One region of the Cedecea neteri genome, then DNA from elsewhere that is predicted to be linked to it. Evidence: predicted binding sites of a transcription regulator. Region 1 holds the regulator's gene; each other region holds the start of a gene.
What was found. The regulator Fur, encoded in region 1, represses iron uptake genes when iron is present. The targets are predictions, from matches to a motif close to ATAATAATGAGAACNACTATCAA.

Region 1 (4,200 bases):
GCATCGAGAAAGCGACGTTTATTGGCCATTCTATGGGCGGCAAAGTGGTGATGGCGCTTACCGCAATCGCCCCTCAACGTATTGATAAGCTGGTGATGATAGATATTGCGCCGGTTAATTATCAGGTTCGCCGCCACGACGAAATTTTCGCGGCTATTCGCGCGGTCACCGAAGCGGGCGTAAAAACTCGCCAGCAGGCGGCGCAAATCATGCGCGACCACATAGCTGAGGAAGGCGTCATTCAGTTTCTGCTGAAATCCTTTGCTGACGGCGAGTGGAAATTCAACGTGCCGGTGCTTTGGCAGCAATACGAAAATATCGTTGGCTGGCAGCCTGTCCCGGCCTGGCCACATCCTGCGCTATTTATTCGCGGCGGGAATTCTCCTTACGTTGATGAAAGCCACCGCGAGGCGCTGTTAAGTCAGTTCCCGCAGGCCCGTGCTCACGTCATCGCTGGAGCGGGTCATTGGGTTCATGCGGAAAAACCGGATGCCGTTTTACGGGCGATCCACCGATTTATCGACGCAGAGTAGAAAAACTGATTAAAAACAGACCGACCGGGCAGTTGAAGTCGCTAACGCGTTGGCGGGAATGGCGCGCTGATGTATGATGGCGCGCTTAATTGCACCGGCACCCTGCCCCTGCAGCCAGAATTTCCTGTCAGTATTCTAATCATGGCAAAAGAACAAACGGACCGTACTACATTAGATCTGTTCGCGGACGAGCGTCGCCCCGGGCGGCCGAAAACTAATCCGCTCTCGCGCGATGAGCAATTGCGTATCAATAAGCGCAATCAGCTGAAGCGCGATAAAGTGCGTGGTTTGAAGCGAGTTGAGCTAAAACTGAACAACGAGGCGGTCGATGCCCTCAACCAGCTGGCTGACGCCCGTAACATCAGCCGTAGCGAACTGATCGAAGAGATGTTGCTCGAGCAGCTTAAAAATCTCGGGTAACACCTTCAGCCGCCCTACGGGTTATCTGAAATCTCAAAAGGGTGAGCAAAACCATGTTGCAGACTGTGCACCCGGGCGTGATAGCTGTTTCCGCTGCTGGGGCTGTTCTGCTATGATTGCCCTATACGTGGGCATTGAACGGCCAGCATACTATTAAGTTTCAAGAGGTTATTTTACTCATGGCAATCGTAGGCATTTTTTTCGGCAGCGACACCGGTAACACCGAAAATATCGCGAAAATGATTCAAAAACAGCTCGGTAAAGACGTTGCTGAGGTGCATGACATTGCTAAAAGCAGCAAAGAAGATCTCGAAGGTTTCGACATTCTGTTGCTCGGCATCCCGACCTGGTACTACGGTGAAGCCCAGTGCGACTGGGATGACTTCTTCCCTACTCTTGAAGAAGTCGATTTCAACGGCAAACTGGTTGCGCTGTTCGGCTGCGGCGACCAGGAAGACTACGCGGAATACTTCTGTGATGCGCTGGGGACCATTCGCGACATCATCGAACCACGCGGCGCGGCGATTGTCGGCCACTGGCCAACCGCTGGCTACCACTTTGAAGCCTCCAAAGGCCTGGCGGATGACGACAACTTTGTCGGCCTTGCCATCGATGAAGATCGCCAGCCGGAGCTGACCGCTGAGCGCGTTGAGAAGTGGGTTAAACAGGTTTCTGAAGAACTGAATCTGGCCGATATCATTAACGCCTGATTTCCGTGGCGCAAATGCGATATTTGCGCCATCTTGATAGCTTGTAGCAATGAAAATAATTGCTACAAGTTTGTAACTTTCTCGTACATCCCTGTACAATGTCTTCCTGATAGCTTGGCTGATAATTACTGTAAATGGCGACGCCGCCACGATTTTTCAGCCTTATTTTGCACCATACTTGCGGTTCCCATTTAGAAGTAGCAGTTCTATAATGAGACGCATTACTCTTTACGCTCACTGCAGTTTGAGCGAATCGTTAAGCAACAGGACACTTTCCGCATGACTGACAACAATACCGCATTAAAGAAGGCCGGCTTGAAAGTCACGCTTCCGCGATTAAAAATCCTCGAAGTGCTGCAAGAGCCGGTAAATCATCACGTCAGCGCGGAAGACTTATATAAACGTCTGATCGACATGGGCGAAGAAATTGGCCTGGCGACCGTCTATCGCGTGCTGAACCAGTTTGATGATGCAGGGATCGTGACCCGTCATAATTTTGAAGGCGGCAAATCCGTTTTTGAACTGACCCAACAGCATCACCACGATCACCTGATCTGCCTCGACTGCGGGAAAGTGATCGAGTTCAGCGATGATTCTATTGAATCACGCCAGCGTGAAATCGCCACACGCCACGGTATCCGCCTGACTAACCACAGCCTCTATCTTTACGGACACTGTGCTGAAGGCGACTGCCGCGAAGACGACACCGCCCACGATCCTAAATAAGTAATCCGCATTAATGAACGCTGCTTCGGTGGCGTTTAAAAGCAAAAACCGGCAGGTTTCCCTTGCCGGTTTTTTTATTGACTGAAAAAGGCTATCAGCTGTTATTGGCGCGAATCTCCTGCCAAATCTTATCGCAGCGCACCTTCACGGCTTCATCATTGCCCGTCTTTCTTGCCTGGATGCATTTCTGGTAATCCAGCACGTTCACCGTCTCTTTCTCAACAAACGCTTTGTGCTGTTTTTCCTGACGCAGTACGTTCAGCACGCTCTGGCAGGCTTCAATTTTATCCGGGTTGCCTTCCGCCGTGTTAATACAGGCGCTATAGGCTTGTTTCAGGCGCGAATCTTCCGGAGGAGCCGGAGGCTGAACACAGGCAGACAGCGTGAAAACAGCGGCGGTAACCAGTAAAATCTTTTTCATGTTCGATTCCTTATAAAAAACGGGCGCTTACGCGCCCGGTTTCACATCAGAAGATGGTGAACGGAGCAATCACGATGAACTTCACGTCACGCTCATCCTGGAACATGTTGCCGTAACCACCGCCCCAGCTTGGGATGTCGGAGTGGTTGTCGTACTGAGTGAAGTGCAGTTTGAACAGCGTGCCTTTCGCACGGCCTTCCTGCACGGTATACATGGCGTCGAGGCTGTAAGAAGACTCTTTGATCTTGTTGGAAGCGAGATCCTGACGATTACCGGAAGCATCAAGCGCCCATGTAGATGGTTTTGCATCCCACGCATAAACGTAAGAAGCACCGACTGCCCAACCCGGCAGGTTCCAGTTGCTCAGGTCATACATTGCACCGAAGAACACGGCTTTTTCACCGTTGGCGTTGAAGTCAGAGCGGTTATCCCACCACACATCCAGACGACCGTTGGAAGACGCGTAGGTTGGCGTCATACGCTGCAGGAAGTAACCCTGCTGGCCTTCTGCCTTCACCATGGTCCCTTCCAGACGCAGGTCGACCTGGCCAATTTTATAGCCAAATGTCAGCGCCTGGAGCCATGCGGTGCCATCGTAGATATCATTGATGGTGTTGTTCGCGGCTTTGTCACGGGTACCGTAGAACTGGTAGCTGGTGCTCAGCGGGCTGCCTGCAACGTCGAATTTGTAGCTGGCTTTAGCAAAGTACTGATCAACAAAGCCCTGAGCCTGACCGAATGCTGCTTCCAGAATCAGATCGTTTTTGAAGTCATACTTCGCGCCGATGGAGTGCAGGTAATCAACTTTGGTCTTTTTATCGTTCTGGTAGAACTTGTCGGTTTCAAGGTGCCATGGCGCCTTGTACTCGTTAGTCCACATGTAGGAGAAGCTCAGCGCACCGGCGTCGCCGTAATCGAATGCGGCACCCGCTTCAGCCCCCTGATAAGTACCAGGCATGAAGCTCCAGTGTGGTGCTAACAGCGTTTGGCCGGTTGGCTGAATGTAACCTGCGCGAGCCCAAACCGGGCCGTATTTGAATTTAGCCGCCGCTTTATAAAGGCTAATGCCACCTTTATCGCCGGAGTAGTCTTCGTCGTAGGTTTTATTTTTAGAGGAGAATGCGATTTCGTTCGGGTGGCCGCTGGCGCTGTCTTCGGCCATTTCGATGGCGGTGAAGGCGGCAATATCGAAACCAAACATATCGGCCGCATAGCCAGACTGGAAGTCGAGGTTGGCGTTCCAGGTTGAGTGCGACAGGTTAGTTTTGTACTTACCGTCGGACACATCTTTACGGTCACGTTCACGCTGCCAGTAATAGATGCCACCGGTTAGCGTAGAGTCATCAACAAAGCCCGCGGCGCTAGCCTGCGGAGCCACTACAAAGCCTGA
Region 2 (4,200 bases), 610 kb from region 1:
TTTCGCCGGTGGGCCGCTGCTGATTGTTTTTGCCGCGCTGGCGGGGCTTATTTACGGCCTGGCGTGGATGTGGAGCGGGCGGCTGTGGGTTGCCGTGGCATTTCACGTCGGGCTGAATATCACCCATTTATTGCTGTTTACCTATCCGGTGCTGCAGCATTCTGTGCACTAATCTTTTTACGACATCGGAACCTGGCTCCGATGTCGTAAAATCTCACCGCCTTAACAACCGAATAACCAGCCATGCGCTTCCCGCGAGGGCGCACAACAAGCTGAGTACAGGGAAAAATGGGATGCCAAACAGCGTCCAGTTCAGCCCGAACAGCCACGGCGCGATCGTCATCGTCAGGGCGGCTAAAACAATGGCGACCGCCAGCGTCGAAGCCGCTCGTTCCAGCGACTTTCCAAGCTGGTTAATGTTCTCTACGTTAATGTCCGCGTGCAACTTACCGTGACGTAGCCTTTGCATCACCAGACGCAGGGTCTGTGGCAGCGAATCTCCCCCCTCCAGAAGCTGGTTGCCAAGTTTAAGCAGGCGCCTGCGGCTCCCGAGGCGGGTATAGCGTTTTAATATCTCCCGCTTAATCACCGGGCGAAGAATGCGAATAATGTCGAACTGCGGATCCATTCTCAGCAACACACCGTCCGCGGTAATCAGCGCCTTAAACAACAAAACCAAATCCGGCGGAAGTAGCAGCTCAAATTCTCGGGCTGTGGAAAGCATATCGGTCAGCGCTTTTCCCAACTGTAGCGGGAGGTTGCCCTGTTTTTGCAGAAAATAGGTGGCTGCAAGTTCTAATTCGGTCAGATCTAATGCCTCCTGGCCACTCCACGTGATGAGGGCATCGACAATACCGCTGGCGTCACGCTCGCTGATGGCATAAATCAGCGATAACAGCTCGTCGCACCGCGTCTGGCTCAGGCTTCCCACCATGCCGAAATCAATGAAGCCGACCCGGTTGCCAGCCAGGGCCATGACGTTGCCGGGATGCGGATCTGCGTGGTAAGCCCTCAGTTCAAAGAGCATATTGATAAATGCCGTCGCGCCTTTACGCGCCAACAAGGGGCCGTCAAACCCGGCGGCGGCAAGCTGTTGGCCGTCAACCGGCGCCACGCCGGGCAAAAATGCCTGAACCATTAGCGCAGGGTGGCACCAGTACCAATAAATCCTGGGAATGACGACGTCGTCGGTGTCGGCGAAAAACTGATAAAACTTTTCCCCGTTGGCCGCCTCGTGGCAAAAATCCAGCTCCTGATTCAGGGCGTTTTCCAGATAACGAACCAGCATCACCGGCTGAAAGCGAGCGAGCGCCGCGCTCTGCCGGGCCAGGCTTTCCGCCAGGTAACGCAGTAAACGCAGGTCGGCCTTGAGGGTTGTTTCAATGCCGGGGCGCTGAATTTTGACGATAACCTCGTCGCCGTTTTTCAGCGTGGCCCGGTGAATTTGCGCTATCGAGCCGCTGGCCAGCGGGGTTTCATCAAAGGCGGCGAAAACCTCCGCAGGCGGAGCCCCAAGCGTTGCCACCACGAAGGGTTCAAGCTGCGGCCAGGGCAGAGGGCTGGCGCTCGAGTTCAACTGGCTAAGCGCTTCCGTCCAGGCGGGATCAAGCAGGTCGCTGCGGGTCGAGAGGATTTGCCCGAGCTTAACGAACGTCGGGCCCAGCTCTTCCAGCGCCGCACACAGGCGCTGCGGTATCGGTAAAGCATCGTGTTGGCTGCCGCCCCGTATTTTGTCATGCAGTGAGGACAGGCCCATTAAGCGCACAATGTCCTGCAATCCATAGCGGAGGAAAACGCCGATAATTTCCTGCAGCCTCACGCGATCGCGGGCGGTGACCATAATCATTTTCAGCATCAGGCTAAGCTCCCTTTTCTTTATCAGGAGAATAGTTGATAAATCAGAAGTGAGAATTTCGCCGTGGAATGTCTGAAAATTACTGGTACTTTTCGCGGCGAATTTCGCATTCAGTGCGTTTCCAATCACATAAATAGATATTTTCTATACATCTTTTGTCGTGCCCGGCTCAGGCGTTTTTCATCTTTGATATTTCCTTTTGCACCAGTGGGTTAAACAGCTCTTTTCGCCATCTGCAAGAGTTTCGGGACGGTCTATCCTTAGTAAAGACGCCCAAAAAACCAGCGTTTCGCGAATACCCCTGTTTTCATAACGTTGTATTGATAATTGTTATCATTAACATAAGGGTATCGGCCTTCGGGCGCAGAGAATAATGAGGTGAAGAATGGATGTGCAAACCGGTTCCTTTGATCCCAATGATTTTACCTGGCAGGGGCTGACCCTGACCCCGGCCGCCAGCGCGCATATCCGCGATCTGGCCGCCAAACAACCCGAGCTCAAGGGTATCCGCCTGAGTATCAAACAGACGGGCTGCGCGGGCTTTGGCTACGTGCTGGACACGGTCACCGAGCCGAAGCCGGACGATCTGGTCTATGAGTTTGACGGCGCGCGCCTGTGGGTGCCGCTCTCCGCCATGCCTTTTATCGACGGCACGGAAGTGGATTACGTGCGTGAAGGCCTGAATCAGATCTTTAAATTTAATAACCCGAAAGCGCAGCACGAGTGCGGCTGCGGCGAAAGCTTTGGGGTATAGGCGGTACTATGTCTCGTAATACTGAAGCAACTGACGATGTCAAAACCTGGACCGGCAACCTCAATTATAAAGAGGGCTTTTTCACCGAGCTGCAGACCGAGCAGCTGGCGAAGGGCATAAATGAAGAGGTGGTTCGGGCAATATCTGCCCGTCGTAACGAACCCGAATGGATGCTGGAGTTTCGTCTCAATGCCTTCCATGCATGGCTAAAAATGGAAGAGCCTCACTGGCTGAAGGCGAATTACGACAAACTGAATTACCAGGATTACAGCTATTACTCAGCGCCTTCCTGTGGGAGCTGCGACGATACCTGTGCCTCACAGCCCGGCGCGGTTCAGCAGCCGCCTAACGCCTTCCTGACTAACGAAGTCGAAGACGCGTTTAAGCAACTGGGCGTGCCGGTGCGCGAAGGCAGCGAAGTGGCGGTCGATGCCATTTTTGACTCCGTCTCCGTCGCAACCACTTACCGTGAAAAACTCTCTGAACAGGGCATTATCTTCTGCTCCTTCGGTGAGGCGATCCACGATTACCCGGAACTGGTCAAAAAATACCTGGGTACTGTCGTGCCGTCGAACGACAACTTCTTCGCCGCGCTTAACGCCGCGGTGGCGTCCGACGGCACCTTTATTTACATCCCGAAAGGCGTGCGTTGCCCGATGGAACTGTCCACCTATTTCCGTATCAACGCGGAAAAAACCGGTCAGTTCGAACGCACCATTCTGGTGGCGGATGAAGGCAGCTACGTGAGCTACATAGAAGGGTGCTCGGCGCCGGTACGCGACAGTTACCAGCTGCACGCGGCAGTCGTGGAAGTGATTATTCACCGCGATGCGGAAGTGAAGTACTCCACGGTGCAAAACTGGTTCCCGGGGGATAACAACACCGGCGGCATCCTGAACTTCGTGACTAAGCGCGCGCTGTGCGAAGGTGAGAACAGCAAGATGTCCTGGACGCAGTCGGAAACCGGCTCCGCCATCACCTGGAAGTACCCGAGTGTGATCCTGCGTGGCGACAACTCCATCGGCGAGTTCTTCTCCGTGGCGCTGACCTCCGGCCATCAGCAGGCGGACACCGGCACGAAAATGATCCACATCGGCAAGAACACCAAATCGACGATCATCTCGAAGGGGATCTCCGCCGGCCATAGCCAGAACAGCTATCGTGGCCTGGTGAAAATCATGCCCACCGCGACCAACGCCCGTAACTTCACCCAGTGCGACTCGATGTTGATCGGGCCGGACAGCGGGGCGCACACCTTCCCGTACGTGGAGTGCCGCAACAACACGGCACAGCTGGAGCACGAAGCCACCACGTCCCGCATTGGTGAAGATCAACTGTTCTACTGCCTGCAGCGTGGGATCAGCGAAGACGACGCCATCTCGATGATCGTCAACGGGTTCTGCAAAGACGTGTTCTCAGAGTTACCGCTCGAATTCGCGGTGGAAGCACAAAAATTATTAGCCATCAGCCTCGAACACAGCGTCGGTTAAGGATTAAGGGAAAACTATGTTAAGCATTAAAGATTTACAGGTCAGCGTTGAGGACAAAGAGATCCTGCGTGGCTTAAACCTTGAAGTGAAGCCGGGCGAAG
Region 3 (4,200 bases), 1.5 Mb from region 1:
CCGTCAGGCCATCCTCAAGTCTATTTCCGAGCAGGGGAAACTGAGCGACGAACTTGCCGGGGCCATCAACGGCACGCTGAGCAAAACCGAACTCGAAGACCTTTACCTGCCGTATAAACCCAAGCGCCGTACCCGCGGGCAAATCGCCATCGAAGCCGGCCTTGAGCCGCTGGCGGATTTGCTGTGGAACGAACCTTCACACGACCCGGAGCAGGAAGCCGCTCGCTTTGTGGATGCCGACAAAAGCGTCGCCGACACCAAAGCCGCGCTGGACGGGGCGCGCTACATCCTGATGGAACGCTTCGCCGAAGATGCCGCGCTACTGGCAAAAGTACGCGACTATTTGTGGAAAAATGCGCACCTGGTTTCTACCGTGGTAAGCGGTAAAGAGGAAGAAGGCGCGAAGTTCCGCGACTACTTCGCCCACCACGAAGCCATTGCCACCGTTCCCTCTCACCGTGCGCTGGCGATGTTCCGCGGGCGTAACGAAGGTATTTTACAGCTGTCGCTGAATGCCGATCCGCAGTTTGATGAGCCGCCGCGCGAGAGCTACTGCGAACAGTTGATCATCTCTCATCTGAATCTGCGCCTGAACAATGCCCCGGCAGACAGCTGGCGTAAGGCCGTGGTGAGCTGGACCTGGCGCATCAAGGTATTAATGCACCTTGAAACCGAGCTGATGGGCACCGTGCGCGAACGCGCCGAAGACGAAGCCATTAACGTTTTCGCCCGCAATCTTCACGATCTGCTGATGGCGGCCCCGGCTGGCCTGCGCGCCACCATGGGCCTCGATCCGGGCCTGCGTACCGGGGTAAAAGTCGCGGTGGTTGACGCCACCGGCAAGCTGGTAGCAACCGATACTATTTACCCGCATACCGGTCAGGCTGCAAAAGCCGCCGTGGCCGTGGCTGCGCTTTGTGAGAAACATAACGTCGAGCTGGTCGCCATCGGCAACGGTACCGCATCCCGTGAAACCGAGCGTTTCTTCCTGGATGTGCAAAAGCAGTTCCCGAAAGTCACCGCCCAGAAGGTGATTGTCAGCGAGGCAGGCGCTTCCGTTTACTCCGCTTCCGAGCTGGCGGCGCTGGAATTCCCGGATCTGGACGTGTCCATTCGCGGTGCGGTCTCCATTGCCCGTCGTCTGCAGGATCCACTTGCCGAGCTGGTGAAAATCGACCCGAAATCTATCGGCGTGGGCCAGTACCAGCACGATGTCAGCCAGACTCAGCTGGCGAAAAAACTGGATGCGGTCGTCGAAGACTGCGTGAACGCCGTTGGGGTAGATCTCAACACGGCCTCCGTGCCGCTGCTGACCCGCGTGGCAGGCCTGACCCGCATGATGGCGCAGAACATCGTCAACTGGCGCGACGAAAATGGCCGCTTCCAGAACCGCCAGCAGTTGCTGAAAGTCAGCCGCCTGGGGCCAAAAGCTTTTGAGCAGTGTGCGGGCTTCCTGCGTATCAACCACGGCGATAACCCGCTGGATGCCTCCACCGTTCACCCGGAAGCCTATCCGGTGGTCGAACGTATTCTGGCCGCCACTCAGCAGGCGCTGCAGGACCTGATGGGCAACAGCAGCGAACTGCGCGATCTGAAAGCCAGCCAGTTTACCGATGAGCGTTTCGGCGTCCCTACCGTGACGGACATTATCAAAGAGCTGGAAAAACCGGGCCGCGACCCGCGCCCTGAGTTTAAGACCGCACAGTTTGCCGAAGGCGTTGAAACCATGAATGACCTGACACCGGGCATGGTGCTGGAAGGCGCGGTGACCAACGTCACCAACTTCGGCGCATTTGTCGACATCGGTGTGCATCAGGACGGCCTGGTGCATATCTCATCCCTGTCGGACAAATTCATCGACGATCCGCACAAAGTGGTGAAAGCGGGCGATATCGTGAAGGTCAAAGTGCTGGAAGTTGACCTGCAGCGCAAACGCATCGCCCTGACCATGCGTCTTGACGAGCAGCCTGGCGAAGGTGGCAGCCGTCGCGGTAATGGCGGTAGCAACGCGCCTCGCGAGCAAAAAGGCAGACCAGCAGCGCAGCAAAAACCGCGCGGGCGCGAAAACGCCGGCGGTGGAAATAGCGCGATGATGGATGCTCTGGCCGCAGCAATGGGCAAGAAGCGTTAATTACCTGACCTCTCCCTTCGGGGAGAGGTCTTATTTCTCCCGTCGCCTACAAAAAGCAGAAAAATAACGTCTCCTTGATCTAAATCAATTTTCAATATTTACTCCACCATGAAACCAGCAATTATCATCCCTGTAACATCGGTAATAGTGAAATAACATCCATCGCTCACCAAAGCGAAGTTATTACTCTATTTTTCATATAATTAAGAAACCACCTTCTTTAGCTCTTTAAAAACGAGCCCACCAAACCAGCCAGAAAAATACCTATTTTGGTTAAATTCACCCAGAAAAATAAATATTGTCGACGGTAACCATTCTCATTATCATTGCATTGAACGATATTTCTTCTCTTTCTTCCGATAGCTTAATTCGTTTTTATTACACGCATCGCTCGTGAATAAAACGATCATTCAGTCAGCGTCAATGCAGAGCCCAGCTCTAAGTAGGCCTTATGCAATTCATACCGAATAGCGCGTGGAAAATTACCGGCTTCGCCAGTGAAATCAGTCCGGCTTATCGCCAAAAATTATTGTCTCTCGGCATGCTGCCGGGCTCCTCATTCAACGTCGTCCGCGTGGCGCCTCTCGGCGACCCTATTCATATCGAAACGCGCCGCGTAAGCCTGGTGCTACGCAAAAAAGACCTCGCGCTGGTCAATATCGAAGCCGTGGCGTAACGGCGGGGAAACGTTCGCGTTTTTTGCACATTCAACGAAGTTCACGAATAAAATGAAAAACTTAACCATAGGTTTAATCGGCAATCCTAACTCGGGTAAAACCACGTTATTCAACCAGCTGACGGGGGCTCGTCAGCGCGTGGGGAACTGGGCAGGTGTCACCGTAGAACGCAAAGAAGGTCAGTTTTCCACCCTTGAGCACCAGGTCACGCTGGTTGATTTACCCGGTACCTACTCACTCACCACCATTTCGTCGCAAACTTCGCTTGATGAGCAAATCGCCTGTCACTACATCCTGAGCGGCGATGCCGATCTGTTAATCAACGTAGTGGATGCGTCTAACCTTGAGCGTAACCTCTACCTGACGCTCCAGTTGCTGGAGCTGGGCATCCCGTGCGTGGTGGCTCTGAACATGCTGGACATCGCCGAGAAGCAGGCGATCCGCATCGATATCGATGCGCTGGCTGCCCGCCTTGGTTGCCCTGTCGTGCCGCTGGTGTCTACTCGCGGGCGCGGTATTGAAAGCCTGAAGCTCGCCATTGACCGCAAGCAGCCCAACGAGAAAAACGAGCTGGTTCACTATCCGCAGATTTTGCTGCAAGAGGCAAAAAAACTGGCCGAGGATATGCCGCAGGAAATGCCGGTGACGCAGCGCCGTTGGCTGGCGCTGCAGATGCTGGAAGGGGATATCTACAGCCTCGCTTATGCGGGCAATGCCACAGACAAACTTGACGCGGCGCGCGCGCGCCTGGCAGAGACCGTTGAGGACCCCGCGCTGCTGATCGCAGATGCCCGTTACCAAAGCATCGCCTCCATTTGCGACGCGGTTAGCAATAGCCTGACCGCCGAACCCAATCGGCTGACAGTAGCGATGGATAAAATCATCCTCAATCGTTACCTCGGCCTGCCGATCTTCATGCTGGTGATGTACCTGATGTTCCTGCTGGCGATTAACATTGGCGGCGCGCTGCAGCCCATTTTTGATGGCGGCTCGGTGGCGATATTCATTCACGGCATCCAGTGGCTCGGTTATACGCTGCACTTCCCTGAATGGCTGACGATTTTCCTCGCTCAGGGGATCGGCGGCGGGATCAATACCGTGCTGCCGCTGGTGCCACAAATCGGCATGATGTACCTGTTCCTGTCTTTCCTGGAAGATTCCGGCTATATGGCTCGCGCGGCCTTTGTGATGGATCGCCTGATGCAGTCGCTTGGGTTACCGGGTAAATCCTTCGTACCGCTGATTGTCGGCTTCGGCTGCAACGTGCCTTCGGTCATGGGCGCCCGCACGCTTGATGCGCCGCGCGAAAGGCTGATGACCATCATGATGGCGCCGTTTATGTCCTGCGGTGCGCGCCTGGCGATTTTCGCGGTGTTTGCCGCCGCATTCTTT
Region 4 (4,200 bases), 1.4 Mb from region 1:
GGTTGAGGGTATAGCTGGCGATGGTCGACAGGCGTGGCGTTAGCTGAGTACGGGCCTCCAGTTCAAGCCCCTGCGAATGCACTTTGCCTGCCGGTTCAAAATAGCCGCCCTGAACGTTACGGTTGCCCACATCTTTCTGGGTCAGATCGTACACGGCGGCGCTATACAGATCGCTTGTGCCGGCTGGCTGGTATTTCACCCCGGCTTCGTACTGTTCGGCGGTTGTCGGTTTCAGCAGCTTGCCTTCAGCATCGGAAAGCACCTGCGGCGTGACGGCCTGGCTATAGCTCACATACGGAGAAATACCGTTATCAAAGGCGTAAAGCAGGGAAGCGCGGCCGCTGAAGTGATTATCCGTGCGGTTATCCGTTACGTCGCTATCGATAGCCGTCGCCACCAGGTGGCTTTTGGTGATCAGATGGTCGTAGCGGCCAGACAGCGTCACATGCCAGCGGTCCCACTTCATCTCATCCTGCAGATAAGCCCCGGTTTGTTCGTACTGACGGCGGCCCGCTTTCACCAGCAGACCCTGATTAATTGTCGCGTAGCTTGGGTCACGTGGATCGTAATAATAGTAACCGCCAACGCCGCCAGAAACGCCGGTCCACGGGTTCAGGTTGGTGGTGTAGCCCGTTCCGTCCGTCAGATCGTTGGTGAACCGGTGATACTCACCGCCGAGCACCACTTTATGCTGCAGGTCGCCGGTCGCGAAGTCGGCTTCCAGCTGGTTATCAATGGCCCATGCATCCAGCGAGGAGTTTTCACGGCTGTAGTAGCGCGACAGTTCGTTATGCTCGGTATCTGCCCAACCAATTTGGTAAGCCTGGCGCAGTGCTACATTAGAGTGGGTATAGCTGGCGTTCGAGCGGAACGACCAGACATCGTTGAAGGCGTGCGCAAACTCGTAGCTGTAGATCTGCTGGTGGCGCTTAAAGGCGTCATCGCCTGGTTGTACGTCAGAAAATCCAGTATCCAGCTTGCGTCCCGTTGTGGTGTAAAGACTGCCGTCGCCCGGCACAGAACCGTGGTAGCCGCCGGACGGATCTTTTTCCAGATAGGCTCTTAGCACCAGAGACGTTGCATCATCCGGCTGCCAAAGCAGGGACGGCGAAATAGCGTAACGTTCGTCACGGGTGTTTTCATACTGTGTATCGCTATTTTTTGTCAGGCCGGTGATACGGAAGGCCCACTGGTCATTAATCGCGTTGGTGTAATCAAAGGCTGTCCCGTTGGTGTTGTGGTTGCCGTACATCGCCCGGACGTGGCCTTCTTCAACAAACTGCGGACGTTTCGACGTTTCCATCACCAGGCCGCCGGGCACGGTCTGGCCGTAAAGTGCGGAGGAGGGGCCTTTGATGACATCCAGCCGTTCGAGGAACCAGGGATCGACCTGGACCACGTTAAAGCTGCCCGCATCGCTCATCAACCGGAGGCCATCGAGAAAAATGTTATTCACGTCACCGCCATGAAAACCCCGTAATGCTACGGTATCGTAGCGGGTTGCACCGCCGGAGAATCCGGTAAACACGCCCGGGGTATAGTTCAGCGCGCTGTTAATGGTTTGCGAGCCCTGGTCTTCCATTTGCTGACGGGTCACGACGGAAATGCTTTGCCCGGTGGTAATCAGCGGTTCGTCGGTTTTGGTCGCGCCACGGGTTGTGGTGGCGGTGTAGCCCAGCGTAGGAGAGGTTGCGGTATCGGCAGGTTTAGCGGTGACCACCAGGGTTTCTTCGGCCGATGAAGAAAAGGGGGCGATGAGAGCAAGCGCGCAGAGTAAGGCGGAACGCTTGACGGTAAAAACCTTTATCATTTTTTTGATCCGGAAGTATTGAGGTCATCATCCTGATGGAAGTCCTCCGTCGGCATGCGACGGGAAATCATGGCTTAAATGAGATTTCGAATGCGAATTGTTATCGTTATTATTTATAAGTGCAAGATGTACGATGTTTTTTAATGCATGAAAGCCCATGAAATCACTGATGATTTCATGGGCTTGTTGTTTTAAATGAAATGATTAAGCGGCAATTATGCCGTGGTCTGTGCGGGCAGGTTACGGCGCTGGCTGGCTCGAGGCAGGTGAGCTCTCCGTTTTATCTGCTGCAGGTTTGGCCGTTTCCGTCACCGGGCCGGGCGTGGCCGAAGGCAGTTTATCCGGCGCGTTGTCGCAGGGTTTGTCTTTCGGACAAAGCAAATCCAGCATTTTCAACGTGACGCCGTTGGTCCAGCCGAAGCCATCCTGAAGTGGATATTCACCGCCGCCACCGCCCGTGCCACCGGTGGTCACATCGTATTTTTCAACCAGCTTTTGCTCTTTGTTGTAGAGATTCTGCACCGTGCTCAGGAAGCGAAAGCTGACTTCCAGGGCGAGATCTTTATGCCCGTAATTTTGCAGACCTTCGGTGGCTACCCACTGCAGCGGCGCCCAGCCGTTGGGAGCATCCCATTGCTGGCTGGTTTTTACGCTGGTCGTGGCAAGTCCACCCGCGCTGAGCAGATGCTGACGGGTGGCTTTTGCCATCTTGTCCGCTCTGTCTTGCGAAGCGGCATGAACATAGAGCGGGAACAGGGCTGCGGCGGTTAGCGGGTTTCGAACCGTGTTGCTTTTCAGATCGTAATCCGCGTACCAGCCTTCTTTGGCGTTCCACAGGTTTTGTTCAATAGCTTTCTGTCGATCGTCCGCTGCCTGCTTATAGCGCGCCGCTGCGGCGCTATCTTTTGCCAGTTCGCTGGCGTGCGCCAGGGTTTTCTCAAGCTGATAGAGCAGCGCATTAAGGTCCACGGGCACAATGCTTGTGGTGCGAATGGTGCCCAACTGGGCGGGATTATCCATCCAGCGGGAGCTGAAATCCCAGCCGGAAGCGGCGGCGGCTCGCAGGTCACGATAAATATCCGTGGCCGCACGCGACGGCGTGTTTTTCGCGGTGGCGACGTCGTCCAGGTAAGACTCGGTTCGCGGCGTGTCTTTCTCATCCCAGTAACGGTTGAGCAGGGCACCATTCTTGAGTCTCACCACGCGGGCATGGGCTTCGCCTGGTTTGAGGGCGTCGCTGCCTTCCATCCACCAGCTGTATTCCTGCTTCAGCTGCGGCAGGTAGGTTGTGTAAACGCTATCGCCTTGATTCTGCGCCAGCAGTTCCACCATCATGGCGAAGAACGGCGGCTGCGAACGGCCCAGGTAGTAGCTGCGGTTCCCGTTGGGAATGTAGCCCCAGGTATCGATTTCGTGAGCGAAGTTATCCACGATATTTTGCACCTCGTCCCAGCGCCCACTCTCCGCCAGCCCCAACAAGGTGAAATAACTGTCCCAATAGTAAAGTTCCTGGAAGCGCCCGCCGGGTACAACGTAAGGTTTTGGCAGCGGGAGTAGCGGGTCCCATTTGTTGTCGCTGTTAGCGGAGCGGGTCAGTTCTGGCCAGAGCCCGTTGATATGCTCCCGCAGGCTTTGTCCTTCCGGCGGCACATACTTTTTTGCTTCCTTTGGCAGGATAAAGTTCACATCAACAAAATGGCGTAAATCGAACCCCGAGAGCCGGCGCTGCATACGATAATCGGCAAGGATCATCAGCGGGTCGCCTTTGGGTACGGCATCCGCGAAGGTTTTCTGGTCGGGGAACAGCTTCGCCGTCTGAACATCAATAAACAAAGGCCCAAAAAGCTCGTCTGGCGATTGAGGTTCGGGTGGGCGTGGGGATTCGGTTTCCTGGGCTGCAAACGAAGCAAGCGGCGTGAGGCCAAATACAGCACCGGCAGCGGCCATTTGGGCCGCAAAGCAAAGCGCATAAGGCCGGCGCAAAACGGGTTTTATCATCTTTCCTTCTCCATCGACGGGACGCAACACGCTACGTTGCGATCAACTCCCTGAAAACCTTAGTTGAATTTTCCGAATTTCGAGCGCCGTTGGAGATAAAAAGAGAAAAACCGGATTATTTACCCCATAAAAAAGCCCCGCAAAGCGGGGCTGAAGTGCTCATTAAGACGGTAATCACCCCTGCGGGTTCACCAGCCACGTGCCGGAATTTGCAACTACAATGGTTTGCTTGCGGGGCGTTTCGCCGCCGCTCAGCGCCAACAAATATTTCCCTGCAGGAAGCTGAAGCGATGCAAAACCGTTGGCTGCGGGCGTCAGCTTTTGCGCTTTACCGTTGACCGCCAGCTGTTCGCCGTCGCTCATTCGAACATACACTCGGGCAAGCGTGCTTT

Region 2: the regulator Fur is predicted to act here: its motif matches at 2,176-2,198, upstream of sufA (Fe-S cluster assembly scaffold SufA).
Region 3: the regulator Fur is predicted to act here: its motif matches at 2,436-2,458, upstream of feoA (ferrous iron transporter A).
Region 4: the regulator Fur is predicted to act here: its motif matches at 1,901-1,923, upstream of LH86_RS17345 (TonB-dependent siderophore receptor).

What each region holds. Positions count from the first base shown of each region.
Region 1 covers NZ_CP009459.1:2,302,314-2,306,513, reverse strand. Annotated here, with positions in the region: gene ybfF (esterase) at 1-533, shown strand, start outside; gene ybfE (LexA regulated protein) at 675-953, shown strand; gene fldA (flavodoxin FldA) at 1,133-1,663, shown strand; gene fur (ferric iron uptake transcriptional regulator) at 1,943-2,389, shown strand; gene chiQ (ChiQ/YbfN family lipoprotein) at 2,484-2,810, opposite strand; gene chiP (chitoporin ChiP) at 2,857-4,200, opposite strand, start outside.
Region 2 covers NZ_CP009459.1:2,917,031-2,921,230, forward strand. Annotated here, with positions in the region: gene LH86_RS13775 (CPBP family intramembrane glutamic endopeptidase) at 1-172, shown strand, start outside; gene LH86_RS13780 (ABC1 kinase family protein) at 215-1,855, opposite strand; gene sufA (Fe-S cluster assembly scaffold SufA) at 2,241-2,609, shown strand; gene sufB (Fe-S cluster assembly protein SufB) at 2,618-4,099, shown strand; gene sufC (Fe-S cluster assembly ATPase SufC) at 4,116-4,200, shown strand, end outside.
Region 3 covers NZ_CP009459.1:769,108-773,307, forward strand. Annotated here, with positions in the region: gene LH86_RS03745 (Tex family protein) at 1-2,131, shown strand, start outside; gene feoA (ferrous iron transporter A) at 2,583-2,807, shown strand; gene feoB (Fe(2+) transporter permease subunit FeoB) at 2,860-4,200, shown strand, end outside.
Region 4 covers NZ_CP009459.1:3,717,973-3,722,172, reverse strand. Annotated here, with positions in the region: gene LH86_RS17345 (TonB-dependent siderophore receptor) at 1-1,810, opposite strand, end outside; gene treA (alpha,alpha-trehalase TreA) at 2,051-3,808, opposite strand; gene LH86_RS17335 (serine/threonine protein kinase) at 3,983-4,200, opposite strand, start outside.